3 regions of the Streptomyces sp. E-08 genome follow, and region 3 is predicted to be linked to each of the others. Evidence: riboswitches for the same ligand, from Rfam matches in the RefSeq annotation. Region 3 holds a riboswitch; each other region holds the start of a gene.
The links. Region 3 has a riboswitch for S-adenosylmethionine ahead of ACN9MM_RS38565 (IclR family transcriptional regulator). Riboswitches for the same ligand answer to the same signal wherever they lie in the genome.
Positions count from the first base shown of each region.

Region 1: it holds a riboswitch for S-adenosylmethionine, as region 3 does, so the genes downstream of both, ACN9MM_RS11245 (aminotransferase class V-fold PLP-dependent enzyme) here and ACN9MM_RS38565 (IclR family transcriptional regulator) in region 3, are expected to answer to the same signal.
Region 2: it holds a riboswitch for S-adenosylmethionine, as region 3 does, so the genes downstream of both, thrC (threonine synthase) here and ACN9MM_RS38565 (IclR family transcriptional regulator) in region 3, are expected to answer to the same signal.

Region 1 is NZ_CP183971.1:2,457,856-2,464,691, reverse strand. It holds gene ACN9MM_RS11255 (cytochrome b) at 1-703, shown strand, start outside; gene trpD (anthranilate phosphoribosyltransferase) at 842-1,906, shown strand; SAM riboswitch class IV at 1,994-2,109, shown strand; gene ACN9MM_RS11245 (aminotransferase class V-fold PLP-dependent enzyme) at 2,293-3,693, shown strand; gene ACN9MM_RS11240 (Lrp/AsnC family transcriptional regulator) at 3,766-4,047, opposite strand; gene ACN9MM_RS11235 (rhomboid family intramembrane serine protease) at 4,044-4,778, opposite strand; gene ACN9MM_RS11230 (hypothetical protein) at 4,939-5,181, shown strand; gene ACN9MM_RS11225 (NYN domain-containing protein) at 5,215-6,579, shown strand.
Region 2 is NZ_CP183971.1:4,706,876-4,713,711, reverse strand. It holds gene groL (chaperonin GroEL) at 1-260, opposite strand, end outside; gene ACN9MM_RS21765 (cold-shock protein) at 569-772, opposite strand; gene ACN9MM_RS21760 (MoaD/ThiS family protein) at 1,161-1,439, opposite strand; gene thrC (threonine synthase) at 1,478-2,785, opposite strand; SAM riboswitch class I at 2,779-2,925, opposite strand; gene ACN9MM_RS21750 (glucosyl-3-phosphoglycerate synthase) at 3,075-4,043, shown strand; gene ACN9MM_RS21745 (DUF11 domain-containing protein) at 4,082-5,950, shown strand; gene ACN9MM_RS21740 (alpha,alpha-trehalose-phosphate synthase (UDP-forming)) at 6,033-6,836, shown strand, end outside.
Region 3 is NZ_CP183971.1:8,420,660-8,427,495, forward strand. It holds gene ACN9MM_RS38550 (hypothetical protein) at 44-403, opposite strand; gene ACN9MM_RS38555 (oxygenase MpaB family protein) at 852-1,715, shown strand; gene ACN9MM_RS38560 (class I SAM-dependent DNA methyltransferase) at 1,756-2,526, opposite strand; gene ACN9MM_RS38565 (IclR family transcriptional regulator) at 2,585-3,307, opposite strand; SAM riboswitch class I at 3,496-3,637, opposite strand; gene ACN9MM_RS38570 (hypothetical protein) at 4,023-4,679, shown strand; gene ACN9MM_RS38575 (hypothetical protein) at 5,027-5,665, shown strand; gene ACN9MM_RS38580 (ferredoxin) at 5,894-6,124, shown strand; gene ACN9MM_RS38585 (NAD(P)/FAD-dependent oxidoreductase) at 6,081-6,836, shown strand, end outside.

The DNA of each region.
Region 1 (6,836 bases), 6.0 Mb from region 3:
CATGGGCTTCGCCGAGGGTCTGATCCGTGTCATGCCGGGCTGGGAGATCAACCTGTGGGGCCACACGCTGGTCCTCGGCGTGATGATCCCGCTGGCGATCTTCCCGGCGGTCCTCGCGGCCATCGCGGTCTACCCGTTCATCGAGTCGTGGATCACCGGCGACAAGCGCGAGCACCACATCGCGCAGCGCCCGCGCAACGCTCCGACGCGCACCGCCTTCGGTGTCGCCTGGATCACCGCGTACATGATCATGCTCGTGGGTGGTGGAAACGACCTCTGGGCGACCCACTTCCACCTGTCGCTCAACTCGATCACCTGGTTCGTGCGGATCTTCTTCTTCGCCGGTCCGGTCATCGCGTTCGTCGCCACGAAGCGGATCTGCCTCGGCCTCCAGCGCCGCGACAAGGACAAGGTGCTGCACGGCCGCGAGTCGGGCATCATCAAGCGCCTGCCGCACGGTGAGTTCGTCGAGGTCCACGAGCCGCTCAGCCAGGGCGAGCTGCACCGCCTCACGGCGCACGAGCAGTACGACGCCGCGGAGCTGCCGCCGGCCGTCGACGAGAACGGCGTGGAGCGCAAGATCGGCCGCATGGAGAAGCTGCGGGTCAAGCTCAACAAGGGCTACTACGGCGACGACAGCCAGATCGCCAAGCCCACGGTCGAGGAGTACAAGGAGATCCAGAGCGGCCACGGCCACCACTGATCACCTTGAACACCTGACCAGCTGAAGGTCGCCACGGCGAGAGCCCCGTCCATTCGATGGACGGGGCTCTTTGCCGTCCCCGGAGGTCGATAGGGTTAAGCCGTCACCTATTGCGCACGCAACAGACCAGGAGCTGCCATGAGCGCTGCGACCCCCGCTGGAGGACCTACCACGGCGGGCCGCTCCTGGCCCGTCCTGCTGAACGGCCTGCTCGACGGCAGGGACCTCTCCGCCGACGACACCGCCTGGGCGATGGACCTGATCATGAGCGGCGAGGCGACCGACGCGCAGATCGCCGGCTTCATGGTGGCGCTGCGCGCCAAGGGCGAGACCGTGCAGGAGATCACCGGCCTCGTCCGGACCATGTACGCGCACGCCAACGTGATCGAGGTGCCGGGCCCCGCCGTCGACATCGTCGGCACCGGCGGCGACGGCGCCAAGACGGTCAACATCTCCACCATGGCCTCGATCGTGGTCGCCGGCACGGGCGCCAAGGTCGTCAAGCACGGCAACCGGGCCGCGTCCTCCGCCTCCGGTTCCTCCGACGTCCTGGAGAAGCTCGGCATCAACCTCGACCTGACCCCGCGCCGGGTCGCCGAGGTGGCCGAGGAGGCCGGCATCACCATGTGCTTCGCCGTGCGGTTCCACCCCTCGCTGCGGCACGTCGCCGCGGCCCGCGGCCAGCTGGGCATCCGGACCACCTTCAACGTCCTCGGCCCGCTGACCAACCCCGCCAAGGTGCGGGCCCAGGCCGTCGGCGTCGCCGACCCGCGCATGGCGCCCGTCGTCGCCGGGGTCTTCGCCGAGCGCGGCAACTCGGCCCTCGTCTTCCGCGGCGACGACGGCCTGGACGAGCTGACCACCACCTCCACCTCCCGCGTCTGGGTGGTCAAGGACGGCGGCGTCACCGAGGAGCGCTTCGACCCGCGCGACGTCGGCATCGAGCTCGTCCCCCTGGAGGCGCTGCGCGGCGCCGACGCCTCGTACAACGCCGACGTGGCGCGCCGGCTGCTCGCGGGGGAGACCGGTCCGGTACGGGACGCGGTGCTGCTCAACGCGGCGGCGGCGCTCACCGCCCTGGAGCCCGGAGCGGGCACCCTCGTGGAGCAACTCGCCGCGGGCATCGCGAAGGCGGCCGAGTCGATCGACTCCGGCGCGGCCCACCGCACCCTGGAGCGCTGGATCGCCGCCAGCAACGCCTGAGCCTGTGTGAACGGCGTATGTCGACCCCGTCCCGGATGCCGGGACGGGGTTGCGGCGTCCTGATCGACTGGCATAGGTTCTGGAACAGGTCATGAGTGACAGCTGCAAGGCCCCGGCCGGCTGTCCGGCAACCCTCCGTCCGTGGCGGGGTGCCCCGGGTGAAGACCAGGCCGTACGGCAGAAGCCTGCGGCAAGCGCGGACCCCTGCGCGTCACCCTGGGGTCCTTGGTCCTCTAGGGAGCGTTGTCTCGTGAGCAAGCGAATGCGTTAGGGCCCTTCAGGCCCCCTCTCTCCACCCTTCACCCGTACGCGGCACCCTTCGTTCGCGCTGCCCTGCGGGCCCCTTCACGCCTTTTCGCGCCCCTTTCATGCCGGGAGACACCGCTATGTCCGCACGCCCGAACGCCGCCACCGTAGCCACCGTCGACACTGCCGCAGACTCCGCCGAACCCTGCTGCGACGCCCCGCTGCCGGTCCTCGGCCGGGACGTCACCGTCCCGCTCGTCACCGGCGGCGAGGTGACCTACGCGGCGCTCGACTACGCGGCCAGCGCACCGGCGCTCCAGCGGGTCTGGGACGACGTGGCCGCCTACGCCCCCTACTACGGCAGCGTGCACCGCGGCGCCGGCTACCTCTCCCAGCTCTCCACCGACCTCTTCGAGAACAGCCGCGTCACCGTCGCCGAGTTCCTCGACTGCCGCCCCGGCGACCAGGTCGTCTTCACCCGCTCCACCACCGACTCGCTGAACCTGCTCGCCGCCACGATCCCGGCCGGCTGCCAGGTCTTCGTCTTCGAGACCGAGCACCACGCCTCGCTGCTGCCCTGGAGGGACGCCCGCGTCACCTACCTCAACGCGCCGCGCACCCCGGAGCAGGCCGTCGCGACCCTGGAGCGCGCCCTCGCCGACCGCGACCCGTACGGTCCCGCCCTGGTCTGCGTCACCGGCGCCTCCAACGTCACCGGTGAGCTGTGGCCGGTGAAGGAGCTCGCCGCCGCCGCGCACGCCCACGGTGCCCGGATCGTGCTCGACGCCGCCCAGCTCGCCCCCCACCACCCGGTCTCCGTGCGCGAGCTCGACGTGGACTGGGTCGCCTTCTCCGGGCACAAGCTGTACGCGCCCTTCGGCTCCGGCGTCCTCGCCGGCCGCGCCGACTGGCTCCAGGATTCCGAGCCCTACCTCGCGGGCGGCGGCGCCTCCCGCAAGGTGGCACGCCGGGCCGACGGTGGTGTGGACGTGGAGTGGCACACCACCGCGGCCCGGCACGAGGCCGGTTCGCCGAACGTCATCGGCGTCTACTCGATCGCCTCCGCCTGCAAGGCGCTCACCGAGGCCGGCTTCGACTCCCTCGTCGCCCGCGAGCGGCACCTGATCGACACCGTCCGCGCGGGCCTGGCCGAGGTGCCCGAGGTGCGGGTGCTCTCGCTCTTCGGCGACGACGCGCCCCGCGTGGGCGTCATCTCCTTCGTCGTGGAGGGCTGGAACAGCTCCCACTTCGCCGCCGCGCTCTCCGCCGAGTACGGCATCGGCGTCCGCGACGGCCTCTTCTGCGCCCACCCGCTGGTCCGCACCCTGCTCGGCAGCGACCCGCAGGACCCGGGCGAGTGCGGTGCGCCGGAGGCCGCCCCGGGGGAGCGTTCGCTCAACGCCATCCGGGTGAGCTTCGGCGCCGGTACGCCGGACGAGCACGTGGAGCGGTTCGTCGGCGCCGTGAAGGAGCTCGTCCGGGACGGCGCGCAGTGGAAGTACCGCACCGAGGACGGCCGCTGCGTCCCGGACCGCGGCTGATCGGTCACTCGTACGGGTGAAGGGGGCCTCCCGGTCGGGAGGCCCCCTTCGGTCGTGCTCGGGTGCGCGGTGTCAGGACTCCAGGCCGATGGCGAAGGCCGCCTCCAGGTCGTGCTGGGAGTACGTCCGGAACGCGACGTGCGTGTCCGTGGCCTCGACGCCCGGAATCTTGCTGATGCGGCCGGGGATGACGTCGGCGAGGTCGTCGTGGCGCGGGACCCGGACCATGGCGATCAGGTCGTATGTTCCGGTGACCGAGAAGACCTCGCTGACGCTGTCGAGCGCGGCGATCGACTCGGCGATCTCGGGAATGCGGTCCACGCTGGTCTTGATGAGCACGATCGCGGTGATCACGGCTGGCTTTCTCCCTCGGTCGCCGCGGCTGGGACTTTCACTCTATCCCCACCGCGGAAGCGCCCCCAGGCGTAGAGGAAGCCGACGGAGAAGCCCACGACGTGGGCCAGGTAGGCGACGCCGGGTCCGGCGCCCGCCGCCCGCGCGGCCATCCACTGGAGCGTGAACCAGAAGATCAGCACGATCCAGGCGGGGAAGCGCAGCGGCAGGAAGAACAGGAAGGGGAAGAGGCTCGTGACCCGGGAGCGCGGGAAGAGGAAGAGGAACGCCCCGAGCACCGCGGAGATCGCCCCGGAGGCGCCGACCAGGGTCTGCTCGCTGTCCGCGTGCGCCACCGCGTACCCGAGCAGGGCGACATAGCCGGTCCCCAGGTAGAAGAGGCAGAACTCGACGGGCCCCATGCGTTCCTCGGCCATCGCGCCGAAGACGTACAGGAACAGCATGTTTCCCAGCAGGTGGAGCCAGCTGCCGTGGACGAAGAGCGCGGTCAGCGGGGTGAGCAGGGCCCTGGAGTCGCCGCTCATCAGCTCGGCGGGGACGACGCCCCAGCGGCGGAAGTAGGCGCCCTGGGCCGCCAGGAGCTCGTCGCCCGTGCCGTACCCGGGGCTGAGTCCGGAGACCGGGCTGATCACGAAGAGCAGGCAGCAGGCGGCGATCAGTGCGTACGTCACGGTGGGTCCGCCGCGGGTGCCCCGCCAGGCCCCGAGCGCCGCGCCTCGCCAGTCGATCATGGACAGATCATGGCGTACCGGGGCCGAAGTGGACAGAGTGCCTCGCCGTGTCCCGCCCTCCCCGCGAGGCCTTAGTGTTACGGGCACCACCGACCGCAGTTCGACGGCGCACCGCGGCTCCCGCACCTGGTACCACGCAACAGGAAGAAGGACGGCACCGATGACGACGGTTCCCCTGCCGACCGACGAGACCCGCTGGCGCTGCACGCTCTGCGGCAATCTGACCCGCTTCGACGTGACCCGCTCCTCCAAGGTCGTGGAGTACGTCCATCTGGACCTCGCAGGAGACCCGACGGTCGAGGAGCGGCAGGTGGTCAGTGAGACCATCGAGTCGGTCCGCTGCCGCTGGTGCAACGCGGTGGACCAGATCGAACTGGTGGACAGGCCGGGCGCCGCCTCCTGAGGGACGGCGCGGACGACATAGGGGTGACGGATCGTGGAGCAGCCCGCGCACGGTGGTGAGCCGGCCGGCGCGGCAGGTGACGCTGCCGAGACGCTCGACCACCCGCTGCCGGAAGGCGTACGGCGGCGGGTCGTCGCGCTGGTCGCGGACGCCTTCGGCGGGCTGACCGTCGCGGAGCTGCCCGGACCCCTGCGGCAGTACGCCCGCTTCACCGCGAGCCGGCGGGCCAAGTTCGCCGGCAACGCGATGGCCGCCGCGCTGGAGAGCGACCCGCTCTTCCGGCAGCGGATCGGCGAACGGTTCAAGCAGGGCCAGCCCGAGCTGGCCGGGGCCGTGGAGACCGGCACCCCGCCCGCGGCCGCCGACCCCGTCGACGTGGCGGCGGCCGCCTATGTGCTGCGCCCGCCCGGCTGGGTCAAGCTGGTCGCCGCCGCCGGCGAGGAGGCCCAGCGGGCCGACGCCGAGCGGGCCGACGAGGCCGGACGGCGCGAGCTGGAGCGGCTGCGCGAGGAGCTCGCCGCCGCCCAGGACCGCTCCCGGGGCGAGACCGAGCAGCTCCGGCGCGACCTGGACACCGCCCGCAGGGAAGCGGAATCGCTTCAGCGCAAGCTGCGCAGCGCCCAGAGCGACGTCAAGCGCGGCGAGGCGGCGCTGCGCAAGGTCCAGGGCGAGATCGAGGCCGCGCGCGCGGAGTCGGCGACGCAGGTGTCGGCCGCCGAGAGCGAGACGCGGCGGCTCAGGGCCCGGCTCGGCGAGGTCGAGGCGGCCCTGGAGGCCAGCCGCAGGACCGCCCGCGAGGGGCGCTCGGTGGAGGACATGCGGCTGCGGCTGCTGCTCGACACGGTCCTCGACGCGGCGCAGGGGCTGCGGCGCGAACTCGCGCTGCCGCCCGTCTCGGTGCACCCGGCGGACACCGTGGACGCGGTGGAGCCGGGGCGGATGTCCCCGAAGGACATCGCGGCGCGGGCACTGTCCGAGACGGATCCGGCGCTGCTCGACCAGCTGCTCGCGCTGCCGCAGGCGCATCTGGTCGTCGACGGCTACAACGTCACCAAGACCGGCTATCCGACGATGCCCCTGGAGAAGCAGCGGCTGCGGCTGCTCGGCGGGCTCTCGGCCCTGGCGGCCCGCTCGGGCGCCGAGGTCACCTGTGTCTTCGACGGGGCGGAGCTGGCGGCCCCGGTGCTGCTCGCGCCGCCGCGCGGGGTGCGGGTGCTGTTCTCCAAGCCCGGTGTCACGGCGGACGAGTTGATCCGGCAGCTGGTCCGGGCGGAGCCGCCGGGGCGGCCGGTCGTGGTCGTCTCGACCGACCGCGAGGTGGCCGACGGCGTCGCGAAGGCGGGGGCGCGGCCGGTGGCGTCCGCCTTGTTGCTGAAGCGGCTTTCGCGGCTCTCGTGACACATCGCAACTCCTGAGCGGTATGCCCGAATTCTGGATGGCGCACCGTCAAGTGCTCATCACTGGCCGTGTGATGTATGTAAATAAAGTGGTGCGTGGGCGAGATTTTTGCCAGTGGGATTTGAACTGATCACAACTTGGTCACTAGGGTCGAGCCTCGAACCTTCGCGCGGTTGATCACCCATCCGGGGTGGCGGCGGAGGAACCGCCTGCCCGTGACCGGTTGGGCGGCTCTGAGGAAGAAGGAGCTCGCCTTC
Region 2 (6,836 bases), 3.7 Mb from region 3:
CCGTCGCCGGCGACGTCGTCCGTCTTCTTGGCGACTTCCTTGACCAGCTCGGCGCCGATCTTCTCGTACGGGTCCTCGAGCTCGATCTCCTTGGCGATGGAGACACCATCGTTGGTGATCGTGGGGGCGCCCCACTTCTTCTCGAGGACGACGTTGCGGCCCTTCGGGCCGAGGGTGACCTTGACGGCGTCAGCGAGCTGGTTCATGCCGCGCTCGAGACCGCGCCGGGCCTCCTCGTCGAACGCGATGATCTTGGCCATGTGAAGTGGTCCTCCCGGACATGGGGTGGATAACGCTCCAGGACCGCGCCGACGCCCGCGACGGACGGCCTGCGTGCCCGGCGGTTCCTTGCCCCACCTGGCCGCGGGCCTCGTCTGCCCGATCCTCGTAAGCACTCTCACCTTCCGAGTGCTAACGCCAATGATTAGCACTCGACCCATGCGAGTGCAAGCGACTCTCGTGGATCGGGCACCTCGCGGACGAGGTTCGGGAACGCACGAGGGGTCCGCATCCCCTCAGGGATGCGGACCCCTCGACGGCGTTGCGTCGGTGGCCGATCGCGCCGCGCTCAGACGGCGAGCTTGACCATGTCCGCCTGCGGACCCTTCTGGCCCTGCGAGATCTCGAACTCGACCCGCTGGCCCTCTTCGAGGCTGCGGTAGCCATCCATCTGGATCGCGCTGTAGTGGACGAAAACATCCGCACCACCGTCTACCGCGATGAAGCCGTAGCCCTTCTCCGCGTTGAACCACTTGACGGTGCCCTGAGCCATGCCTAACTCCCCTATTACTGGCCCTTGCGCGGGACCCGCACCTCGCGGACCCGGGTCAGACCCTGCGCCGGAACGCGTCGACCGCCGCTGAATGTATCTGCCCAACTGCCCTCTGCAACAGGTCATTCGACCGAGAATTCTGGGCGTCCCGGAAAGGGGAATTGGGGATAATCCCCGGAATTACGGGGCAAGTCGGGCCCGGCAAAGCGCGCAGAACGTACACAACGCGCAGGCACTTTGGCTGCTTCTTGTCGTGCGGGGACGCATTCTCATATGCGGCCGGCATGAGCAGCGGAGGGGACTTCCCCAACTCTACCTCGCTCAACCATGCAGAATTGCCCCCTCCGCTTATCGCGCGGAAGGGGCAATTCGTACCGACGGGTAAGGCTCAGCAGCCTCCGGCGACGGCCGGGATGATCGAGACGCCCGCGCCGGCCGGGGTGGCCGTCTCCAGGCCCTGCTCGAAGCGCACGTCGTCGTCGTTGACGTAGACGTTGACGAAGCGGCGCAGCTTGCCCTGGTCGTCCAGGACGCGGGCGGCGATGCCCGTGTGGTTCTTCTCCAGGTCCGCGATGACCTCGGCGAGGGTCGCGCCCTCGGCCTGGACCTCGGACTGCCCGCCCGTGTAGGTGCGGAGGATGGTGGGGATGCGGACGTTCACGGCCATGTCTTCGGAACCTTTCGGTGGGCCAGGAGGGGACGGACTCAGACGGCCAGGCCGGCGTCGCGGAACGCCTCCAGGCTCGGGCGGATGGTGACGGTCGCCTGAGAGGTGTCGGCCACCGCGTCCAGGGTCTTGAGTCCGTCGCCGGTGTTGAGGACGACGGTGGTGAGGTCCGGGTCGATGAGACCGGCCTCGACGAGCTTCTTGGTGACGCCGACGGTCACGCCGCCCGCGGTCTCCGCGAAGATGCCCTCGGTGCGGGCGAGGATCTTGATGGCCTCGACGACCTGCTCGTCGTTCACGTCCTCCACGGCGCCGCCGGTGCGGCGGGCGATGTCGAGGACGTACGGGCCGTCGGCCGGGTTGCCGATCGCGAGCGACTTGGCGATCGTGTTCGGCTTCTGCGGGCGGACGACGTCGTGACCGGCCTTGAAGGCGGCGGAGACCGGGGAGCAGCCCTCGGCCTGGGCGCCGAAGATCTTGTACGGCTTGTCCTCGACGAGGCCCAGCTTGATGAGCTCCTGCAGGCCCTTGTCGATCTTGGTGAGCTGGGAGCCGGAGGCGATCGGGATGACGAGCTGGTCGGGGATGACCCAGCCGAGCTGCTCGCAGATCTCGTACGCGAGCGTCTTGGAGCCCTCGCCGTAGTACGGGCGGAGGTTGACGTTCACGAAGCCCCAGCCCTCGCCGAGCGGGTCGCCGATGAGCTCGGAGCAGAAGCGGTTGACGTCGTCGTAGTTGCCCTCGATGGCGACGAGGTCACCGCCGTAGACACCGGCCATGACGACCTTGCCCTGCTCCAGGTCGTGCGGGATGAACACGCAGGAGCGGAAGCCGGCGCGGGCGGCGGCGGCGCCGACGGCGCCGGCCAGGTTGCCGGTGGAGGAGCAGGAGAGGGTGGTGAAGCCGAAGGCGCGGGCGGCTTCGAGCGCCTGGGCGACGACCCGGTCCTTGAAGGAGTGGGTCGGGTTGCCGGAGTCGTCCTTGACGAAGAGCTTGCCGGGGGCGACGCCGATCGCGGCGGCGAGGTTGTCGGCCCGGACGAGCTTGGTCCAGCCGGGGTTCAGGTTCGGCTTCTCGGCGACGTCGGCGGGGACGGGCAGCAGCGGGGCGTAGCGCCAGATGTTGGCGGGGCCGGCCTCGATCTGCTTGCGCAGCGCCTCGGGGTCACCGGTGGGGAGGTCGTACGCGACTTCGAGCGGTCCGAAGCAGAGTTCGCAGGCGAAGATCGGGCCGAGCGGGAAGACTTCACCGCATTCGCGACAGGAAAGCCCGGACGCGGGACCGAGGTCGACGTTGGTGGGTGCGACGGTCTGAACAGCCATGGAGGCGAGGCCCTTTCTCCTCATCTTTCCCATGACGAATTTTTCGCCATGAGACGGATTTGGCACCTTCCCTAGTCGGGGACCTCGCTGGAGGACGAGACGAACCGACTGGAGGGTTGCCGGGGCTTCAACGGGCCGTTTCCCTCTGCCCCTCTGGATGAGCGGTATTCGATTGTGAAGCGCGGTGGACTTTCGTTCCTGCGCTCCGACGCGGGCGGCACCCCGACGTGCATCGGGCATCCGCGTTGTTCAAGACTGTAACCGAAGGCCCGGAACCCTGGACCGGCCGTCCGAACCGCGAGATGGAGATCACGTGCTGGAAGAGGTGGAGCGCTGGCTGGACCGGCGGTCCTGGTCCGTGGCGGACCGGCCGCTGGAGCGGATCCTCGCCGCCAAGCGGAACACGAGGGTCAGCGTCGTCCTGCCCGCGCTGAACGAGGAGGCGACGGTCGGGGACATCGTCTCCGTGATCCGGCGCGAGCTGATGACCGAGGCGGTGCCGCTCGTCGACGAGCTGGTGGTGATCGACTCGGGCTCCACGGACCGTACGGCGGAGGTGGCGGCGGCGGCCGGCGCGCGGGTGGTCGCGCGGGACGCGATACTCCCCCGCATACCGGCGGTCCCCGGCAAGGGCGAGGTGCTCTGGCGGTCACTGATGGTGACGAGCGGGGACGTCGTGTGCTTCGTGGACGCGGACCTGCGGGACTTCTCGGCGGACTTCGTGACGGGGATCGTGGGCCCGCTGCTCACCGACCCGGACGTGGACTTCGTGAAGGCGATGTACGACCGCCCCTTCGGGGCCGAACCCGACGGGCTCGCCTCCGGCAGGACCCCTGCCCAGGGCGGCCGGGTCACCGAACTGGTGGCCCGCCCGCTCCTCAACCTGCACTGGCCGCAGCTGGCGGGCTTCGTGCAGCCGCTGGGCGGCGAGTACGCGGCGCGGCGCTCGCTGCTCGAACGGCTGCCGTTCCCGGTCGGTTACGGAGTGGAGCTGGGGCTGCTCGTGGACGCCCTGCACACGGTGGGCCTGGACGCGCTCGCCCAGGTGGACGTGGGCGTGCGCAAGCACCGGCACCAGGACGGTCTCGCGCTGGGCCGGATGGCGGCGGCGATCTACCGGACGGCGCAGCTGCGGCTGTCGCGGGGGCACCTGGTCCGGCCGAGGCTGACGCAGTTCGAGCGGGGCGAGAAGGGCTTCGAGCCGCGGACGTACGCGGTGGACACCGAGGAGCGGCCGCCGATGGCCGAGATCACGGAGTACGCGCAGCGCCGCGTGGCGTGACGCCCCATGATGATCCGTTTTGCATAAATTGCCCTTTTATGCGCTTCAGACAACATCACCTGGGCAGGGTGCTCGCGGCCATCGGGCTCACGGCGGGCTCGCTCGCGGCCGCGGTGGCCGCCCCGGCCGCCGCGGACGTGATCGAGCCCTTCGGCAAGCGGTACGACGCGTCGCTGTACGGCGACTTCACCACGATCGGCAACACGGTCATGGGCTGCCCGGACGCCCCGGCGGACCTGGCGGCGCGCTGCGCGACGGCGGCGTCGGGCCAGGGCTCGGACGACAACAACACCTTCGTGATGCGGCGGATCGACGCGGCGGGCACCGGGAACGCCGGCTTCGGCTCCAGCACCGGCCACGTGAGGATCCCGGCGGGCGCCGAGGTGGCGTACGCGCGCCTCTTCTGGGGCGGCAACGACGGCACGTACAGGGGCCCGGGCGGCGCCCTGCTGAAGCGCTGCGACCTCTCCGGCGCGGACGTCGGGCGGTCCCCCGGCGACCCGACGACGACGGCCCCGGTGATCAGGGTCGGGGCCGGGGCGGCGGCCCCGGTCTCGATCGACAGCATGGTCGCCGACCCGGCCGACACCGGCGGCCCGCACTACTACACGGGCGAGTCCGACGTGACGGCCGCCTTCGCGGGCGTCTCGGGGACGGACGCGCGGGTGGCGGTCGGCAACCTGTGGGCGCCGAGCGGCAAGGGCTGCGTGGCGGGCTGGTCCCTCACGGTCGTCCACAGGTTCCCGGGCCCCGACCCGGTGAAGGCCCCCGAGCGGCGCAGCGTCCACGTCTACGGCGGCCACGTCCTCCAGCGCTCCACGTCCCCCGCGACCACGATCACCGTGGACGGCTTCCGCCGGGGCCCCGGCACGGTACGCGCGAGCGTGACCGCGTTCGAGGGCGACCGGAACACGCCGGGCGACACGTTCCGCGTGGACGGGAAGAACGTCACCGAGGCCCACACCGGCAACACCGGCAACTTCTTCGTCGGCGTGGACGACGGCGCGGTCTCCCCGAAGCCGACCGACAACCTGAGCATCGACGCCAAGGCCTTCGACGTCCCGGCCGGCGCCGTCCCGCCGGGCGCGACCTCGGCGGACCTCACCTTCTCCACCAGCGGCGACACGTACGTGCCGTCCGGGCTCGCCTTCTCGGTGCCGGTCCCGGACCTGGAGATCGCCAAGACGGCGCACCCCCGCACGGTGAGGCCGGGCGACACCCTCACGTACACGATCACCGCGAAGAACGTCGGCGGGACCGACTACCCGGACGCGAGGTTCGGCGACGACCTGACCGGGATCCTGGACGACGCCGACTACAACGGCGACGTGCGGACGGACCTCGGCAGGGTCTCGTACGAGAAGCCGAGGATCGGGTACGCGGGGACCATCCCGGCCGGAAGGACGGCGACGGTCACCTACTCGGTGAAGATCAAGGACCCGGCGACGGGCGACGGGCGGCTCCGCGACGGCGTGGTGGTGCAGAGCCCGCGCTCGAACTGCGGAGACGGCAGCCGGGACCCGTCCTGCTCGGCGACCCCGAAGCTCGACGCCCCGAAGCCGACCCCGACGGCCCCGACCCCGGCCGCGGCACAGGCGGAGCAGGAGCCGGAGCCCCCCTCCCCGGAACCGAGCACCCCGCCCACCGTCTCGGTGGCTCCGCCCTCCCCGGCTCCCCCGGCCCCCGGCCCGCAGGGCGACCGGCACTCCGTCGCGGGCGACGGCTCCGGCACCGGCTCCGACTCCGACTCCGGCTCCGGCTCCGGCTCCGGCTCCGGCTCCGGCTCCGGCTCCATGGCGGAGACGGGAAGCAGCGGCGAGCGTCTCTGGCTGCTCGGCGCGCTCGCGGTGGCGCTGGCGGCGACTGGCCTGGTGGCGAAGGCGGCGATGCGCGGCCGACGCGACTGACCTGCGATGACTGCCCGTGGCCGAATCAGCCCGTCTCGTATACGTACGTTTGAGCGTTTACGAGACGGGCTAGGTTCGCCACATGGCTACTGTGCTCGTGGCATCCAACCGGGGCCCGGTCTCGTACGTGCTCGGCGAGGACGGCTCGCTCGACGCCCGCAAGGGCGGCGGCGGCCTGGCGTCGGCCCTGAGCACCATCGACGCGCAGGAGAGCCTCTGGGTGTGCGCGGCCCTCGGGGCGGGCGACCGCGAGGCGGTGCGGCGCGGGACGGCCGAGCCGGGCGTGCGGATGCTGGACATCGATCCGGCCGTGTACGCGGACGCGTACAACGGCATCGCGAACTCGGTGCTGTGGTTCCTCCACCACCACCTGTACGACATCCCGCGCGAACCGGTCTTCGACGCGGAGTTCCGCCGCCGCTGGGAGTCGTACCGGGCCTACAACCGCGCCTTCGCCGAGGCGCTGGCGGCGGAGGCGGCACAGGGCGCGGCGGTCCTGGTCCAGGACTATCACCTGGCCCTGGTCCCGGGGCAGCTCAGGGCCCTCCGCCCCGACCTGCGCATCGCCCACTTCACGCACACGCCCTGGGCGTCGCCCGCGTACCTGGGGATGCTCCCGGCGGACATCCGCGAGGAACTCCTCGGCGGGATGCTCGGCGCGGACCGCCTCGGCTTCCACACGCGCGCGTGGGCGGAGGCCTTCGAGAGCGGCGCGGGCGACCTGGGCCGCACACGGGTGGCGGCGTACCCGCTGGGCGTGGACGGCGAGGAGCTGAGGGCGCTGGCGTACCGCCCGGAGGTGGACGACCGCCTGGCACGGCTGCGCGACGAGACCGGCGGCCGGAAGACGATCGTCCGAGTGGACCGCACGGAACTCTCGAAGAAC
Region 3 (6,836 bases):
CGAGGGGGAGCGGGTGCACCCCCTGGACCCCGTCGGCCGTGCTTCACCGGTGGTGGCAGTCCCAGTGCGCCTTCACCCAGACCTTCTCCCAGTGCCCGGGAACGTAGACCCACTTCCCGTGGTGGTCGTGATGGCCCTTGCGCCAGGAGTCGTCATGGTTGACCCACTTCTTCTCCCAGTGGCCCGGGACCCACTTCTTCTCCCAGTGACCCTTCTTCCACTCGCACCGGTCGTGTCGGTCGTGCTGGTTGCCATGGTCGTCGGTCACGACGGACGTGGCGACGGACGACGGGGCGGGAGAGGCCACCGCCGAGCCGGACATGCCGAGCGCGACACCGCCTGCCAACAGGCCGGACGCGGCGGCACCCGCCACCAGTCGGCGGACTCGCATGGTCGTGGTCATGGAACACACCTCCTTCGAACGAGCCGAAATGGGATATCGCGGCGAGAGCCTGCGGGTGAGGAGCCATTCCGACTCGCGCGGCGATTGCCGGAAGCCGTGAGTCTCGCTGTGCACTTCGTAGCGGGTTCGAGGCGGCAGGCACCGTGAAGGGAACGGTGCGCGGAATCCGGGAACGGCCGCGTGCGACACCTTTGTCCCAGTGTGGCACGGTTGCCCTCCGCGCCGCTCTGCTCCGTTGCCGCGCCGGTACAGCGCGGGCGTGACGGGGCGCGTCCGAGGGGATTCGGGCAGCGGCTAGACACTGATGGAGTGATCCTTGGATCGGCCCAGCCTTGCGTGGCCGATGACGCACAGTGGCTCACTGAGGACTGGGTGTGTCACCGGAGGCGCCCAGAGGGCTGGGTGTGTCACCGGAGAAGCCCAGGAGAGGAGCGCGATCGCGGTGCCCCTGCTCGGAAGGCTGCGTACGAAGGCAGGCGATGCGCTCCTGCGGCGCGTGGCCGGTCCGGCGGCACACCGGAAGCGCGCCCGCATCCATGACACACCGGGGCCGCGCTGGTTCGCTCCGGACAGGCCGGTGCGGACCGTGCACGCCGATGCCTCGATGTACGTCGGCGGCCTTGCCGCGCTTCTGCTCCAGTCCCTGCACCCTGTCGCCATGGCGGCTGTCTGGGCGCACTCGGGTTTCCGCGGTGATCCGTGGGGCCGCCTGCAGCGGACCAGTACCTTCCTGGCGGAGACCACGTTCGGCACGGCGCGGGATGCCGAGCGGGCGGTGGAGCGGGTGCGCGGGGTGCACGCGAGGGTGACCGGGCGCACGGCGGGCGGAGTGCCCTACCGTGCTTCCGATCCGTCGTTGTTGTCCTGGGTGCACATGGCCGAGACGTACTGCTTCCTGGAGGCTCATCGACGCTACGGCCTGCATCCGCTGACCGGCGGGCAACAGGACGCGTACGTCGAGGACATGGCGTCGGTCGCCGTGCGGCTGGGCGTCACCGACCCGCCGGAGACCCGTGCCGGTCTCGTCGCAGCTCTCGGCAGCCGGCGCCGCGAGCTGGAGGCGACGGACGAGTCGTCGGCGACGGCCCGGTACCTGCTGGTGTCACCGCCTCTGCCGTGGCCGGCCCGCCTGCCCTACCTCCTGCTGGCGGCAGCCGCCGTGGACCTCTTGCCGTCGTGGGCCCAGGACCTTGTGCCGGTGCCCCGTCGGATCCGGTTCCTCCGCCGTTTCGCGCGACCCGGCGGTCTGGCGGTCACGGCGGCGATCCGCTGGGTGACGCCGCCGCTTCCCTCCGCAGATACCGATCGATGACCGGTACGTACCCTGACGTGCGGCCGTGCCTCGGGAGCCCTCAGGCGGGCTTGCGCCACACGGAGATGTGCTTCGGGGAGTCCTGGACGAAAGGTGTTCCGTCCCAGTCCGCGACGCGACGCTCCAGCTCCAGTCCGGCGATCCGTGCCATCAGGTCGAGCTCCGCCGGCCATGCGTACCGGTGCCGGGAACTGTCCCGGCGGTAGCGGCCGCCTGCGTTGTCGTTCGTACAGCTGTCGCTCGTGTGGCCGTCGCTCGTGAAATGGTGCGAGACGAGGATCTGCTCGACGAGGTCGAAGGTGTCGAAGCCGAGGTGTCGCTCGGAGACGTCGAACGGCACCGCGACCTGGCCCGGCGGCAGCAACCGCAGGGGCGGTACGCCCAGTTCGATGACGAACCGGCCTCCGGGTGCCAGGTGACGCGCGGCGTTGCGGAAGCACTCGACCTGCTCGTCCTGCGTGAGCAGGTTCGTGATGGTGTTGTAGACGAGATAGACCAGGGAGAATTCCCCGGGGACGACGGTCACGGCCATGTCCCCGATGGTCACCGGCAGGGCGTCGGCGTCGACCTTGCGCCGGAGAACGGCCGCCATGTGCTCGGAGAGTTCGATGCCCGTCACCGGCACGCCACGTTCCCGGAGCGGGACGCCCACGCGTCCGGTTCCGATGGCGAACTCCAGTGCCTGGCCGTCTCCGGCGAGGTCGGCGAGGAAGGCGAGAGTCGGTCCGAGGACGGCGGCCGAGGACATCTCGGTCTCCTCGGCGTCGTAGCGGTCGGCGGTCGCGCGGGTCCACAGCTCACTGCTTGTCACGGCCGGCCACTCTGCCCGGCGCGGGGCGTCGCTGTCGACCGATATGCGCTCACCAGGGTCATGCGTGGGAGACGACTTCGGTGAGGCGGTCGGCCGCGGCGACGGCGGCCTTCGCGAGCCGGGCGCCGGGCTGTCGGGTGAGGCGCTGGATCGGGCCGGTGACCGTGACGGCGGCCACGACGCGGTCGGACGGGCCGCGGACCGGCGCCGAGACGGAGGCCATTCCGGGCTCGCGCTCACCGATCGACTGGGCCCAGCCCCGGCGCCGTACGCCACTGAGGGCGGTGGCCGTGAAGCGAGCACCTTGCAGGCCCTGGTAGAAGCGCTCGGGTTCCTCCCAGGCCAGCAGGACCTGGGCGGCGGAGCCGACCTTCATGGGGAGCGTGGACCCCACCGGCACGATGTCGCGCAGGCCGGACGTCCGCTCGGCTGCGGCGACGCAGACGCGCATCTCGCCCTGGCGGCGGTAGAGCTGCGCACTCTCGCCAGTGGCGTCCCGAAGGGAGGTGAGGACCGGACCGGCTGCGGTCAGCAGGCAGTCCTCGTCCGCGGCAGCCGAGAGCTCGGCAAGGCGAGGGCCGAGGACGAAGCGGCCCTGTACGTCCCTGGCGACCAGACGGTGGCGCTCGAGTGCGATGGCGAGCCGATGGGCCGTGGGCCGTGACAGACCGGTGGACGAGACCAGTCCCGCCAGAGTGGCCGGGCCTGCCGCCAGCGCACCGAGGATCACCGCGGCCTTGTCGAGGACGCCCACACCACTAGAAATATCCGAAATGTCCATGAAAAGGGGTACTCCAGTCTCGGTCGCGCGCGAAGACTCGCGGCGATCTCACGCAGGGAAGGTGGGAATGCTCAGCGGGGAAGAGCCGAAAAGGTCGGCCGATATGCCGCGGCGATCACGAGATGGGTACGCGGAATGCCCGGGACAGGCAGAGCCAGGGCGAAGGACAGCACAGAGAGCACCGTGTCTCCTCATCTTTTCCCACGCCACGTTGGCGCAGGCCGGAGTTGGCACTGATCCCTACGGCGCGGCGCGAACATGGAGCGCCGAGTCGATCGGGGAGTTGCCGGGGCTTCGTAGGGCCGGTCCCTCCACCCCTCTGGATGATTCGCGGAGAACCATACAAGACTCCCGCGGCCACCTGCCACCGGCCTCCTCTTCAGGCGAGCGGCGGGTCAGGCGGGCGGTGCGCGACACCACCCCCGGGTGCCCAAGAGGAGTCAGTGGGGGTGACAGTGCCGGACCGTCGGCGCCGGGATCCCGCCTCCGGCTCCCTCGGTGTCAAGTCCGAGTCGGGTCAACTCATCTGACGTTCCGTCAGGAGTGGCGAGAATCTTGCCTGGACACCCCTACCGGCCGGTTCTACTCTCAAGTCACTTTGCGCGGTTCCCCCACGCACCACACGTACGCACCCCGCTCGACAGCACCCCGCGCACCGCACCATGCGACGACCCGCACCTCCTCGCACCCCACCGTCGATCACCGAGGAGAACTCATGTCCAAGCTGCTCGTCTCCCTCACCGGCCTCGCCGCCGCCGGAGCCCTCGCCTTCGGGGCCAACGGCACGCAGGCCGCCTCCACCACCGTCTTACCTGCCGGCCACTCCTTCGCCGCCAAGCTCACCGGCAAGGCCACCTTCGTCGCCGGGTCGACCACGATGACCTGCACCGTCTCCGCCTCCGTACCGACGAGCGGAGCCAACAACGCCGTCCCCGCAGCCCCCGGCAACCACAACGCCGCGGGCCCCGTCTCCGTCCCCGTCAACCCGCCCAGCTTCAGCGGCTGCAGCACCAGCATCTTCGGCGTGAACGTGACCATCACGAGCAACGCCACCAACGGCCCCTGGACGCTCTCCCTCCAGAACGGCGCCCCCGCCACCGGCGGCTTCACCATCCCCAAGGGCGGCGTCGTCCTCAAGACCAGCGGCCTCGCCAGCTGCACCATCACCGCGTCGCCGGCCGGACCCACCGCCGTCAACGGAAGCTGGGCCAACGGCACCCCGTCCCAGCTGGCGATCGCCAACGCCCCCGTCCCCGCGACCGCCACGGGTGGCTTCCTCTGCCCGACCGGCAACCAGTCCGCGACCTTCAGCGCCACGTACCAGCTCAGCGACACCACGGACCCGTCCCAGCAGATCACGGTGACCGGCTGAGCCGCCGACCGCCCGACCAGAGGGCCGCCTGACCGCCTGACCGGTCGGCCGCCCCGGCGGACCCTGCGCGTCCCGGCCCGGATCACGCGGCAGGGCGCCGACGGCGAGTGACCGTCGCAGCGAACCGGCCTCCGCAGCGGCCCGCCCACCGGCAGACCGGAGGGCGGGCCGTCGGCGGATCCCGGCCCGCACGGGCGGTCGCCGTCCCGCCTCCCCTACCACGACGACTCGCCCCAACCATGGCCTGTATGGCGCACCGAGCTTTTCCTCCCGGGTGACTCCAGTGGCGCGCGTTCCGCGACCACGGGTGTCTGGACGAAGGAAGCGCAGGCAGGAAGTGGGAGAGCATGGAGCGGAAGCACAAGCGCCTCGCGACGCGGTGGGCCGCCGGGGTGGCGGGAGCGGTGTTCGCGATCCTGACGGCCACGGCGATCGTCCTGGTACGGGTCGCCCTGCCGAGCGGCGTCGACGGCGCCGGAGCGACCGTGGACGCGGGGCAGCGGAGCGCCGTGCGGACGGCGCTGGAACTGATCCCCTTCGCAGGCATCGCGTTCCTGTGGTTCATGGGCGCCCTGCGCGAGCAGGGAGGCGACCGTGAGGACAAGTTCGTCTCCACGGTCTTCCTCGGCAGCGGTCTGGTCTTCGTCGCCACGCTCTACGGCGCCGCGGCGGCGGCCTGGAGCACGATCGATGAGGGCGCGCAGGGCTCTTCCTTCGGCCGCGACGTCGCCTACGCCCTGCTGACCACCTACGCCATGCGGATGGCAGCGGTGTTCGTCATCACGACCTCGACCATCGGCCACCGGATCGGCATCCTCCCGCGCCCACTGACCGTCGTCGGCTACCTGGCGGGCCTGACGCTGCTCGTGGTGGGAGCGAGTGTTCCCTGGTCGGAGCTGGTCTTCCCGGCCTGGGTGCTGGTACTCAGCCTGAACATCCTGTGGGGCCGGCACCCCGCCGCGTCGCGGCCCGCCACCTCGACCTGATCGGGCCGGACCGCGCACCGCACGTCCCGCTCACCCGATGGCCTCGCTCACCAGATCACCCCGCTCATCCGATGGCCTCGCTCACCAATCACCCCGCTCACCCGATCGCCCCGCCGACCCGATCGCGCCGCTCACTCGATCGGTCCGCTCCCCATCGCAGTGGACCTCCCGGCCGACGAGAGTGGACGCAGGGGGCTTACCGGGCCATTGGAGAGGACCGATCCCGTGGTGAGCATTGCCGTCGATCTGAACCGCTGCCAGGGATACGCGCAGTGCGCGTTCCTCGCTCCCGAGATCTTCACCATGCACGGCGACGAGGCCCTGCTGTACGACCCCGACCCCGACGCCGAAGAGGCACTGCGCGAGAAGCTGGCCCAGGCCGCCGCGGCCTGCCCCGTACAGGCCATCCTCGTCGATGCCGTGGACGAACCGGCCGAGGCGGTGCCCGGTGCTCGGTGACGGAGCCTTGGACCAGCTCAAACGCGAGGGCCGCATCGTCGTCGTCGGCGCCTCGCTGGCAGGCCTGCGGGCTGCCGAGACCCTGCGGGCCAAGGGCTTCGCCGGGTCTCTGACCATGATCGGCGACGAGCCCTGGGAACCGTACGACCGGCCCCCGCTGTCCAAGGGGGTGCTCCTGGGCAGGGCGCGCGCCGATCGCACCGCGCTGCCCCGGCTCCGGTCCGTCGACGCGACCTGGCGGCTCGGCGTTCCCGCCACCGGCCTGGACATGGCCGCGAGGACGGTGCGGCTGGCCGACGGCGACGAGGTGCCGTACGACCGTCTGCTGATCGCCACCGGTGTCCGGGCGCGCCCGTGGCCGCGGGAGGAGGAGGCGGAACTCGACGGCGTCTTCGTGCTGCGCACCCGCGCCCACGGCGCCGCACTCGCCCGGCGCCTCGACGAGGGACCCAAACGGGTCCTCGTCATCGGCGGAGGGTTCGCCGGTTCGGAGGTCGCCTCCGCCTGCCGCGAACGCGGCCTCCCCGTCACCGTCGCCGAACGGGGCGCCGCACCCCTGGTCGGCGCACTCGGCGGAGTCGTCGCTGCGGTGGCCGGCGGCCTCCAGCGCGAGCACGGCGTGGACCTGCGGTGCGGGGTCATGGTGACCGCCCTGGAGGGCGACGCCTCCGGGCGGGTGCGTGCCGCGCACCTGTCTGACGGCTCCACCGTG